DNA from 4 places in the Halobacillus trueperi genome. Region 4 is predicted to be linked to each of the others. Evidence: riboswitches for the same ligand, from Rfam matches in the RefSeq annotation. Region 4 holds a riboswitch; each other region holds the start of a gene.
The links. Region 4 has a riboswitch for cobalamin ahead of DYE48_RS18830 (ribonucleoside-diphosphate reductase subunit alpha). Riboswitches for the same ligand answer to the same signal wherever they lie in the genome.

Region 1 (2,193 bases), on a different contig from region 4:
GCTAAAAAGCCGCAGCCTAATGTGTCCATCAGCACGTATTGGGCGGTTTCTAAAGCTTCCTCGCTGGTGATGTTCCCGTAAACCGCGTATTCTGCAATGCGATCCATCACTTGATCCGTAGACTGAGCCTTATTTATTTTCACTTCTGTCATTTTCATCGCCACCTTTTTTATTTTTAAAATGATGTTTGTAATAGCCGACCGGGACCAGCCCGGCAGCTTGCGATTAAGGATGCAGACCACGAGGCCCCGTATAGAGAACTCTCGGCCTGAACAATTTGTTGTTGGCATATTGTTCGGATACGTGAGCACACAACCCAAGCGTGCGGGCAGCAAAAAATATCGGGGTATACAAATCAATCGGTATACCTAAGAGATAGTAGACAGGTGCGGCATAGTAATCCAGGTTCGGATATAAACCTTTTTCTTCTTTCATCAACTGTTCTCCTGCTTCGCACATCTCAAAGAGATCTTCGCGTTTTCTCTCTACTGCCAGTGCACGAAACGCTTCTTTCATAAGAGCTGCTCTAGGGTCCATCTTCTTCATGTACACACGGTGTCCGAAGCCCATGATTTTTTCTTTATTATTAAGTTTTTCATAGAGTAGACGGCGGAATCCATCTGTCGTTTCTCCTTGTAACAGCATGTGCATGACTGCTTCATTAGCTCCACCGTGCAGGTTTCCTTTCAACGAAGCCACTGCTCCAGTGAGGGCTCCGTAAATGTCAGCGTTTGTCGAAGCGATCACACGTGCTGCGAAGGTCGAGTTTGGCATTTCATGCTCGCTATATACCATCAAAGACTGATCAAAATAGTCTGCTTCCGCTTGAGTCGGCTCTTTTCCTGTAATCATGTATAAGAAATTGGTACTATAGGGAAGTTCCTGTTTCGGTTCGACGACTGCTTCATCATGAAGGATGTGATAGCTGTTCGCCACGATATTTGGAATTTTTGCCAGCAGCCTGAGAGCGGTCTTACTGATTTCCTCCTCCCGTCGTCCCTCTAAATTTTTTTCGTACCCTGCAAGGGCAGATATCCCTGTTCGTAAAGCGTCCATCGGGTGGGTTTCTTTAGGCAGTTTGCTGAATAGAGAAATGAAATCAGCTGGCAGGTCATAATCTTTTTTCAATTCTTGTTCAAGAGAGGAGCGTTGTTCGTCATCAGGGAGTACACCTTGCAGTAAAAGCTGGACTAAATCCAGATACTGTTTGTTCTCGGCAAGCTCAATGAGTTCATATCCACGAAGGACGATTTCTTCCGCATCAACATCTAAATAAGACAGTTTTGTTTCGGTTGCAATGACACCGTCTAAACCTGGTTTGTAGGCTGTCTGCTCTGCCATGAAAATTCCTCCTCTTTTTGTTAACGTTTTCAAAATAAGTATTTAAACTTTTGAAGGCACCTGCGGATACCCACACACTTCCTTATGAACAAGGGTATAGGCGGCATCGAGGTTATCCATCTCCTGCTCTTGGCCGTCCTCACTGGGTATCTCTTTTTTTAATTCGTTATAAGTTGATTCGAGGGAACAGGAAACGGAAGAATATAGGTGATTCATAATACTAGCTTTGAATCTATTGACGTAATACTCGGTTGCAGTGGTCAAAGAAAACACCTCTAATCAAATGGAAATGAAGGCAATAAAAAAACAACTTTCAGAGAAAGTTGTTAAGTTGAGAGCATAGCAATTTAATCGAGCATAGAACCAACACCATAAGGTATAGAGACCCTGCTGGTTCTTACTCTTTCACTCGCACTTAACACCTCCTATCCTCGTAGGTATGGATGTTCGCTGACAAAGGCAGGTCTCCTGGCTTATGATCATCACTCCCTGGCCCCTTCCCATTCCCGTTTTTAACGGAGAACAGTGGTCTTTCCAGTTTGCTCCCAAATACAGTTGCGGGACAGCATCGGATTTACACCGATTTCCCTTTTAAGCAAATAAGCTTGAACAAGCTTATTTGCACCTGAGTCTGAAACATATTCAGTTATGACCTTTTCAATATAACAAAGATTTTGAAAATAGACAATTATTTCTAAAAAATGAGTGGTAAACAAGGTGATTGAAATCTTTCAGTAAGACGGAAAGTAAAATTATTGAAATGTTTTAAACCTCATGGCTGTAGGAATGGAATCGATTCTATTATGAAATCTATTTTAAAAGTCGATTGTTACTATTCAAAAAAAGTGCCTG
Region 2 (2,193 bases), on a different contig from region 4:
AAGAATCTGTTGAAATTGAGCCATTTTTGAACAAAATCATTCGGAAATTCAGTGGGATTGCCAAAGAGAAGTCTGTAGACCTTCACTTGAAAGTAGAAGGAGAGTTCGGGTTCCTCGATTTCGATCCTGATCGTATTGAACAAGTGTTTACAAATTTGATTGATAATGCAATCCGACATTCCGACCCGGGTAGTGAGGTACAGGTGATTCTTGAAAAAGATGAGAAGGAATGGATTGCAAGTGTCAAAGACTCCGGGTATGGAATTGCCGAGGAAGACCTTCCATTCGTCTTTGAGCGTTTCTATAAGGCAGATAAATCGAGGAAGCGTGAAGATAAAAATTACAAAAAAGGCACAGGGCTCGGTCTTGCGATTGCGAAAAACATTGTAGAAGCCCATGATGGGACCATTAGTGTGCATAGCAAGTTGAAAGAAGGAACCACCTTTACTTTTAAAATTCCTTTTAGACATAAGGAAAAATAAAGTTGCTATATTCGGAAAATTGTTGTAATCTTGTTTATGGAAACTTCATAAGAAGAGGATTCAGGTGTCTGAAAAGACTTGATAGGGAATCTGGTGGAAAACCAGAACTGTCCTCGCAACTGTAAGTGTAGACGAAAAGGAAATTCCACTGTACCTTCAGGTATGGGAAGGATCCTGATTAGGATGACGCACAAGTCAGTAGACCTGCCTGATCCAACGTTTCAAAGCTTCGGGGATTGAGCATTTGAGACAACCGATCGGTATGACGTGGAACGTAGATCTTATCCTTTCGTTTGTCTTAAGCTTACCCTTGTAGAAGGGTAAGCTTTTTTTGTGGTAGGAAAGAATTTTACGATTTCTACATACATGTGACTTGGTTGTCTTCACTTTTCTCTCCTCCTGGCCGTGAAATACAAAGAAAAAGGGAGAGATTGTCATGAAAAAATGGAACACTGTTTTAACAGCCCTGATGCTAGCTGTCGCCGTACTAGCTGGATGTGGAGCACAAGAGGAAAAGGAAACATCGACTACTCAGGAAGAACAAGTACAGGAAGTGACAGTACAAGTACAGTTATCTAAAAACGATGGCGAAGAAATGATGGCAGAAGATGAAATTACAGTAGAAAAAGGAACCACCCTCATGGAAGTCATGGAAGATAACTATGAAGTAGAACAATCAGAAGGGTTCATCAACAGCATCGAAGGCATCGCCGGCAACCAAGAAGAAAAAATGGCTTGGATGTACACCATTAACGGCGATGAAGCAATGGTTGGAGCCAATGAGTACGAAGTAGAGGATGGAGACGAAATCGTTTTTGATTATCAATCTTGGGAATGATGAAGGATGAATACCTATAAGTTAACATTGATTGCCATGCTCGCATCCTTAGCCATAGCAGGAAGAATGGCTTTAGCTCATTTTCCTAACATCCAGCCGGTGACCGCAATCATTATTATTGCCGGTTTCTGGCTCGGACCTAGTGCAGGAATCCTCATTGCTCTGCTCACGACCTTTGTGTCCAATGTGTTGTTGGGCATGGGGATATGGACCATCTGGCAGATCATTGCCTGGTCAATCATAGGAATCATTGCAGGTCTCCTGGGGAAATATTGGTCCAAAATGCCATTCTGGGCTCTTTCCATCTACGGCTTTATCAGCGGACTTTTTTTCGGCGTCATTCTTTCCTTAACGATGCGGGCTGCGGGCCAGCCATTTTGGGCGTATTATTTAGCAGGCCTCCCGATGGATATCAATCATGCGGTATCTAATACTGTGTTCATATTGGCACTATCTCCAATACTCGGAACACTTTTCCAACGCTACGAAAAAAGAAACGCCATATCAAAAGTATCTTAGCTACCCGGACCAAGGGTAGCTTTTTTGTCCTCTTACCCCTGTTATTTATTAAAGTTAATGGCAGGATTGTGTAAGACTTGAATTCGAGATATTCTGGGGTTCGTTCGCCGTATTGGGAGTCAGGGGTGGCTGGGAAGCTACTCGCTTTCCTGCGGGGATGGCGGCAAGCCTCCTCGTGCTTCGCACTGCGGGGTCTCGCCAGCCCATCCATTCCCGCGGGAGTCTCGCAGCTTCCAAGCCACCCCATTCGATGGATATGAGAAACGAACCCACATACACGAATGGAGAGTCTTTCATAACCACTACATTCTAGTTGAAAAGCCCTTTATAGCAAGCGTTAGGATACAAATGGCT
Region 3 (2,193 bases), on a different contig from region 4:
GGAAACCGTAAAGTGATCAGCCTCCCTCAAAACGAGCGACTAAATACACAGTTAGAGAAATATGGGTTTCATGTGATTCCTGTCGACCTTTCAGAAATCATCAAATCCGGAGGGTCGTTCCGATGCTGTACTTTGCCATTAAAACGAACATAAAAGCAGCCCGCTTCTTTTAGAAGGGGCTGCTTTTTTTGAATGGAAGAAGTCCACACAACTATTATAAGACATCACCTAAAGTATGGGGTCTGTGGATTTGATTACTCGTTTTTAAAACATTAAGTATCTGTCATCTAAGCGCCGGTCTACTTTTTCGATGTTCCCTCCTGGATGGAGCCGTTTCAAACAATCTTTTGTCTTCCTCTGTCTCAGGGAAGATGGGCGGGACCGGTGTCGGTTTCCCTTCAGCATCTACTGCGACCATCGTTAAAAATGATTCTGTCGTCATCACTTTTCGCCCTTGCAGTAAGTCATCAGCAAAGACTTTTACATAGACTTCCATGGATGTCCGCCCTGTGCTCGTCACACAAGCTTCTAACGTCAATGCGTCCCCTACCTTAGCAGAAGATAAAAAATCCACCGAGTCTATCGAAGCAGTAACAACAACACAGTTTGAATGCTTCATGGCGGTCAGTGCCGCAATTTCGTCGATATAAGAGAGAACTTTCCCTCCGAAAATGGTGTCCAGGTGATTTGTATCTGGTGGGAGCACTAATCTTGTTTGCGTCATTCTAGAATAATGGACAGGTAAAGGTTCCATGAATGGGTTCCTCCTCTTTGAAAATGATTAGCCCGCGAAGGGAGAAATACAAATAAGATTCTCCCTTTGATTCATGGAACCGAAAAAAGCTCTTGATAGATCCAATACACGTAACATCCTCCTATCTCCCGTAGGAAATCATGTTCTTCCTTATGGCAGGTCTCCTGGCTCAGGTTCATCAGCACACAGCCCTTCCCATTTATGAAACAGTGGGTCATCTATGCACCTCCCCATTACAGTGGCGGGACCGCGTTGGCTTTTCACCAAACTTCCCTTTTCAGCTTCTATGACGAAGCCACCATAAGGCGATCATTTTTTCTATGGAAAAGAGAAACTCTCTTCCCATCCACTATCTCCTAAACATCCATCCCTGTCAACACGAACAAAACATCGAATATAGATCGATAAATTCTTAAAAAGGGGTTGATTACGAACAATAAACTGATATACTATCCATATCATTCGAATATAAGTTTTCATATAATCGCGGGGATATGGCCTGCAAGTTTCTACCGGTTTACCGTAAATGAACCGACTATGAAAAGCAGTACAAGACACCGGGACTTTCCTGTCCACGGTTTCATTGTTTTTGTCTTCGTCCAGCACGAAAAGACTTGCTTTCCATAGAGGAAACAAGCTTTTCGTGCTTTTTTGTTTCTAACGTTCCCTGAGCTCTAATTGTTCAACTAAATGGCAGGATTGTGGAAGACTCAGTTTCGAGACTTTTGTTGAGTGGATGGGGGCTGCGGGGAATGACTCGCTTTCCGCGGGAGCGCGGTGAGCCTCCTCGGACTGCGTCCTGCGGGGTCTCACCAAGCACTTTTTTCCCGCAGGAGTCTCGCCATTCCCCTCCGCCCTTTAGCCATGTGAGTATCTCGAAACCATTTCTCAGGAAGTCTGCTTGTATGCTCAAGCGAAATGAATAATATAAAACTATGCCCCAGTGGCATTCCTAGCGTGAAAGCTTGATATAAAGCGCTTTGTGTCGCCTTATGAATGGTGTGGAAAACGTCCCTCTTGGTATAAGGGTTCGTTTCTCCTTAATATCGAAATGGGGTAGTTGGGAAGCTGCGAGACTCCCGTGGGAGAAGGAGATAGGCGAGATCCCGCAAGGCGATAGCCTGAGGAAGCTCGGCGCTCCCCCACAGGAAAGCGAGTAGCTTCCCAACTACCCTTGACTCCAAATACGGCAAACGAACCCCGGTTATCTTGAAACTGAGTCTTCCAGAAAAGGGAGCTTTTATTGAACAGCAGTAATTGAGCTTACAAAAATACTTAACCTAGAAAGGTGTGTTGGATATGGATCGCTTGAAAAAGAAAATCGTTGAAGAGGGGAAAGTTTTATCTCCGTCCGTCATTAAAGTCGATGCGTTTTTGAATCATCAAATAGACCCTGTACTCATGAAAGAAATTGGAGAAGAGTTTGCGAGCCGTTTTAA
Region 4 (2,193 bases):
TTAGAAAGGTCGGGATGGGCGACACAGGCGGCATATTTCTCCCGGAAGGATCCAGACCCTCTTTTTTCATCAAAATGGTCTTCCAGCGAGTAGCCCATGATGCTGCGGACTTCATGAGGGTCGAACAAGTACCAGTCTTCACGGTTTTCCACTGCCTCCATAAAGAGGTCAGGGATGGATACTCCAGTGAAAAGGTCATGAGTCCGCTGGCGTTCGTCCCCGTTGTTCAATCGGCTATCGAGGAAAGGGAAGATATCTTTGTGCCATACATCTAAATATACAGCGACAGCTCCCTGGCGCTGCCCCAGTTGGTCCACGCTGACAGCAGTGTTGTTGAGTTGTTTCATCCATGGGAGGATCCCTGACGAGACGCCTTTGAATCCACGGATGTCACTGCCGCGGCTCCTGATTTTACCTAAGTAAACTCCGATGCCCCCACCGTGCTTACTCAGGTTGGCGATATCGGTATTGCTGTCATAGATGGACTGTAAGGAATCATCGATGGTGTCGATGAAACAGGAACTCAGCTGTCCATACCGTTTTCCTGCATTGGCGAGGGTAGGAGTAGCTACAGTCATATACAAATGACTCAGCGCCCAATACGCTTCTTTGACGAGAGGAAGGCGCTTCGATGCTTTTTCTTCCGCCATCACCACCATGGCGATGATCATGAAACGTTCTTGCGGGAGTTCGTAAACCTCTTTCTCTTTGCTTTTCGCAAGATAGCGGTCGCTTAATGTTTTCAAACCAATATAAGTGAAGAGATGATCACGATCAGGTACGATAGAATCCTCCAATTCTTCCATTTCCTTTTTTGTGTAGTATGTAAGGAGATTCCTGCTGTAAATGTTCTTTTCAATCAATGTTTGGATCAGCCCGTAAAAGTCTTCATAAGGTCCAGATGTGGATCGATTGTGAGCAGATTTTTCGTACATGTCTTCCAGATGGATGCGGCTTGCTACATAGGTCCAATCTGGATTCGATTCATCGATTTCCGCCAGACACTCTAAAATGAATGCATCTTTGTCATTTTTGAGGGTGGGGGACTTATCGATGAGTCGTTGCACATTTAAATGGGGAAAATCTGCTTGCCATTGTTGAATTCTCTCTTGCCAGGACGTGTTTCTTGTTAAGGTTTCCATTATTTTTCACTCCTTAAAAATGAAGGTGTACGGTCATGAAGTCAGGTTTCGGAAAAAATAAAAAAATCCGCTCAACGAAAATTGAGCGGATGAAACCATGAAACGAAGAGAAGACACGAGAGCCTTCGTTCCATCGCTTCATCTTCTCAATCCCCGAAGAAGTTGAAACTGCGACGAACGAAGACAGGTCTCCTGGCTGACACTCGATCTTACTCTAGTCCTTCCCGTGCAGAGCACAGTGGAATGTCCATTTCGCGAGTGATGACAGTTGCGGGGGCAGCTCCGGATTTTAACCGGATTCCCTATTAAGCCTTGTGGCATCTTCTGTTCGTAGATACTATATATAGTGTTTATTTAAGTTTATATTAGCTTATATTGTGTTTCTATCATAACGCTGAAGAAGGAATCATGCAACTCTTTTTTATCGATCTTCGACAAGAATAGAGCTATCATTTCTTTTATGTTCCGCTATAATGGAGGTTAAGAACATTATTGAAAGGGATGATGGTGTGTCTCAAACATTTAATTGGCATAAGGAAGCGGAAAAGCAATGGAATGATCGTGCGGAAATGTGGAACTCAAAAAGTCGTGAGATGTGGGACGACGGGAGCCGGTGTACGATTGTCCCTTTTTTGACAAAGCATGTAACTAAAGGGAAAATCGCTGATCTTGGATGCGGAGATGGTTATGGATCGTATCTGCTTTACAAAGCAGGCTTTAATGTTACAGGACTCGATTTGTCAGAAGACATGGTCACGCGAGCGAATGAACGAGTGAATGATGAGCGGATCTCATTTGTTCAAGGAGATTTGACAGACCTGCCGTTTAAAGATGAATCGTTTGACGCGGCGATGGCGATCAATTCATTGGAATGGACGGAAGTCCCGTACAAGGGCCTGGAAGAAATGAAGCGGATTTTGAAGCCGGGCGGCCGATTATGTGTCGGCTTACTCGGACCTACAGCGATGCCGCGCATCAATAGTTATCGCAGGGTATATGGGGAAGAGGTCATTTGTAATACGATGATGCCATGGGAACTTCAAAAAATGGC

Region 1: another riboswitch for cobalamin. It lies ahead of mmgD (citrate synthase); the one in region 4 lies ahead of DYE48_RS18830 (ribonucleoside-diphosphate reductase subunit alpha).
Region 2: another riboswitch for cobalamin. It lies ahead of DYE48_RS11315 (DUF4430 domain-containing protein); the one in region 4 lies ahead of DYE48_RS18830 (ribonucleoside-diphosphate reductase subunit alpha).
Region 3: another riboswitch for cobalamin. It lies ahead of DYE48_RS19950 (acyl-CoA thioesterase); the one in region 4 lies ahead of DYE48_RS18830 (ribonucleoside-diphosphate reductase subunit alpha).

The regions. Positions count from the first base shown of each region.
Region 1 is NZ_QUAE01000015.1:65,761-67,953, reverse strand. Features, by position in the region: gene DYE48_RS15570 (bifunctional 2-methylcitrate dehydratase/aconitate hydratase) at 1-152, opposite strand, end outside; gene mmgD (citrate synthase) at 226-1,341, opposite strand; cobalamin riboswitch at 1,783-1,985, opposite strand.
Region 2 is NZ_QUAE01000008.1:17,995-20,187, reverse strand. Features, by position in the region: gene DYE48_RS11320 (ATP-binding protein) at 1-482, shown strand, start outside; cobalamin riboswitch at 528-708, shown strand; gene DYE48_RS11315 (DUF4430 domain-containing protein) at 919-1,320, shown strand; gene DYE48_RS11310 (ECF transporter S component) at 1,327-1,839, shown strand.
Region 3 is NZ_QUAE01000032.1:12,502-14,694, reverse strand. Features, by position in the region: gene DYE48_RS19955 (dimethylarginine dimethylaminohydrolase family protein) at 1-153, shown strand, start outside; gene DYE48_RS19950 (acyl-CoA thioesterase) at 284-754, opposite strand; cobalamin riboswitch at 892-1,072, opposite strand; purine riboswitch at 1,211-1,312, shown strand; gene DYE48_RS19940 (xanthine phosphoribosyltransferase) at 2,054-2,193, shown strand, end outside.
Region 4 is NZ_QUAE01000026.1:21,066-23,258, forward strand. Features, by position in the region: gene DYE48_RS18830 (ribonucleoside-diphosphate reductase subunit alpha) at 1-1,142, opposite strand, end outside; cobalamin riboswitch at 1,309-1,482, opposite strand; gene DYE48_RS18835 (class I SAM-dependent methyltransferase) at 1,652-2,193, shown strand, end outside.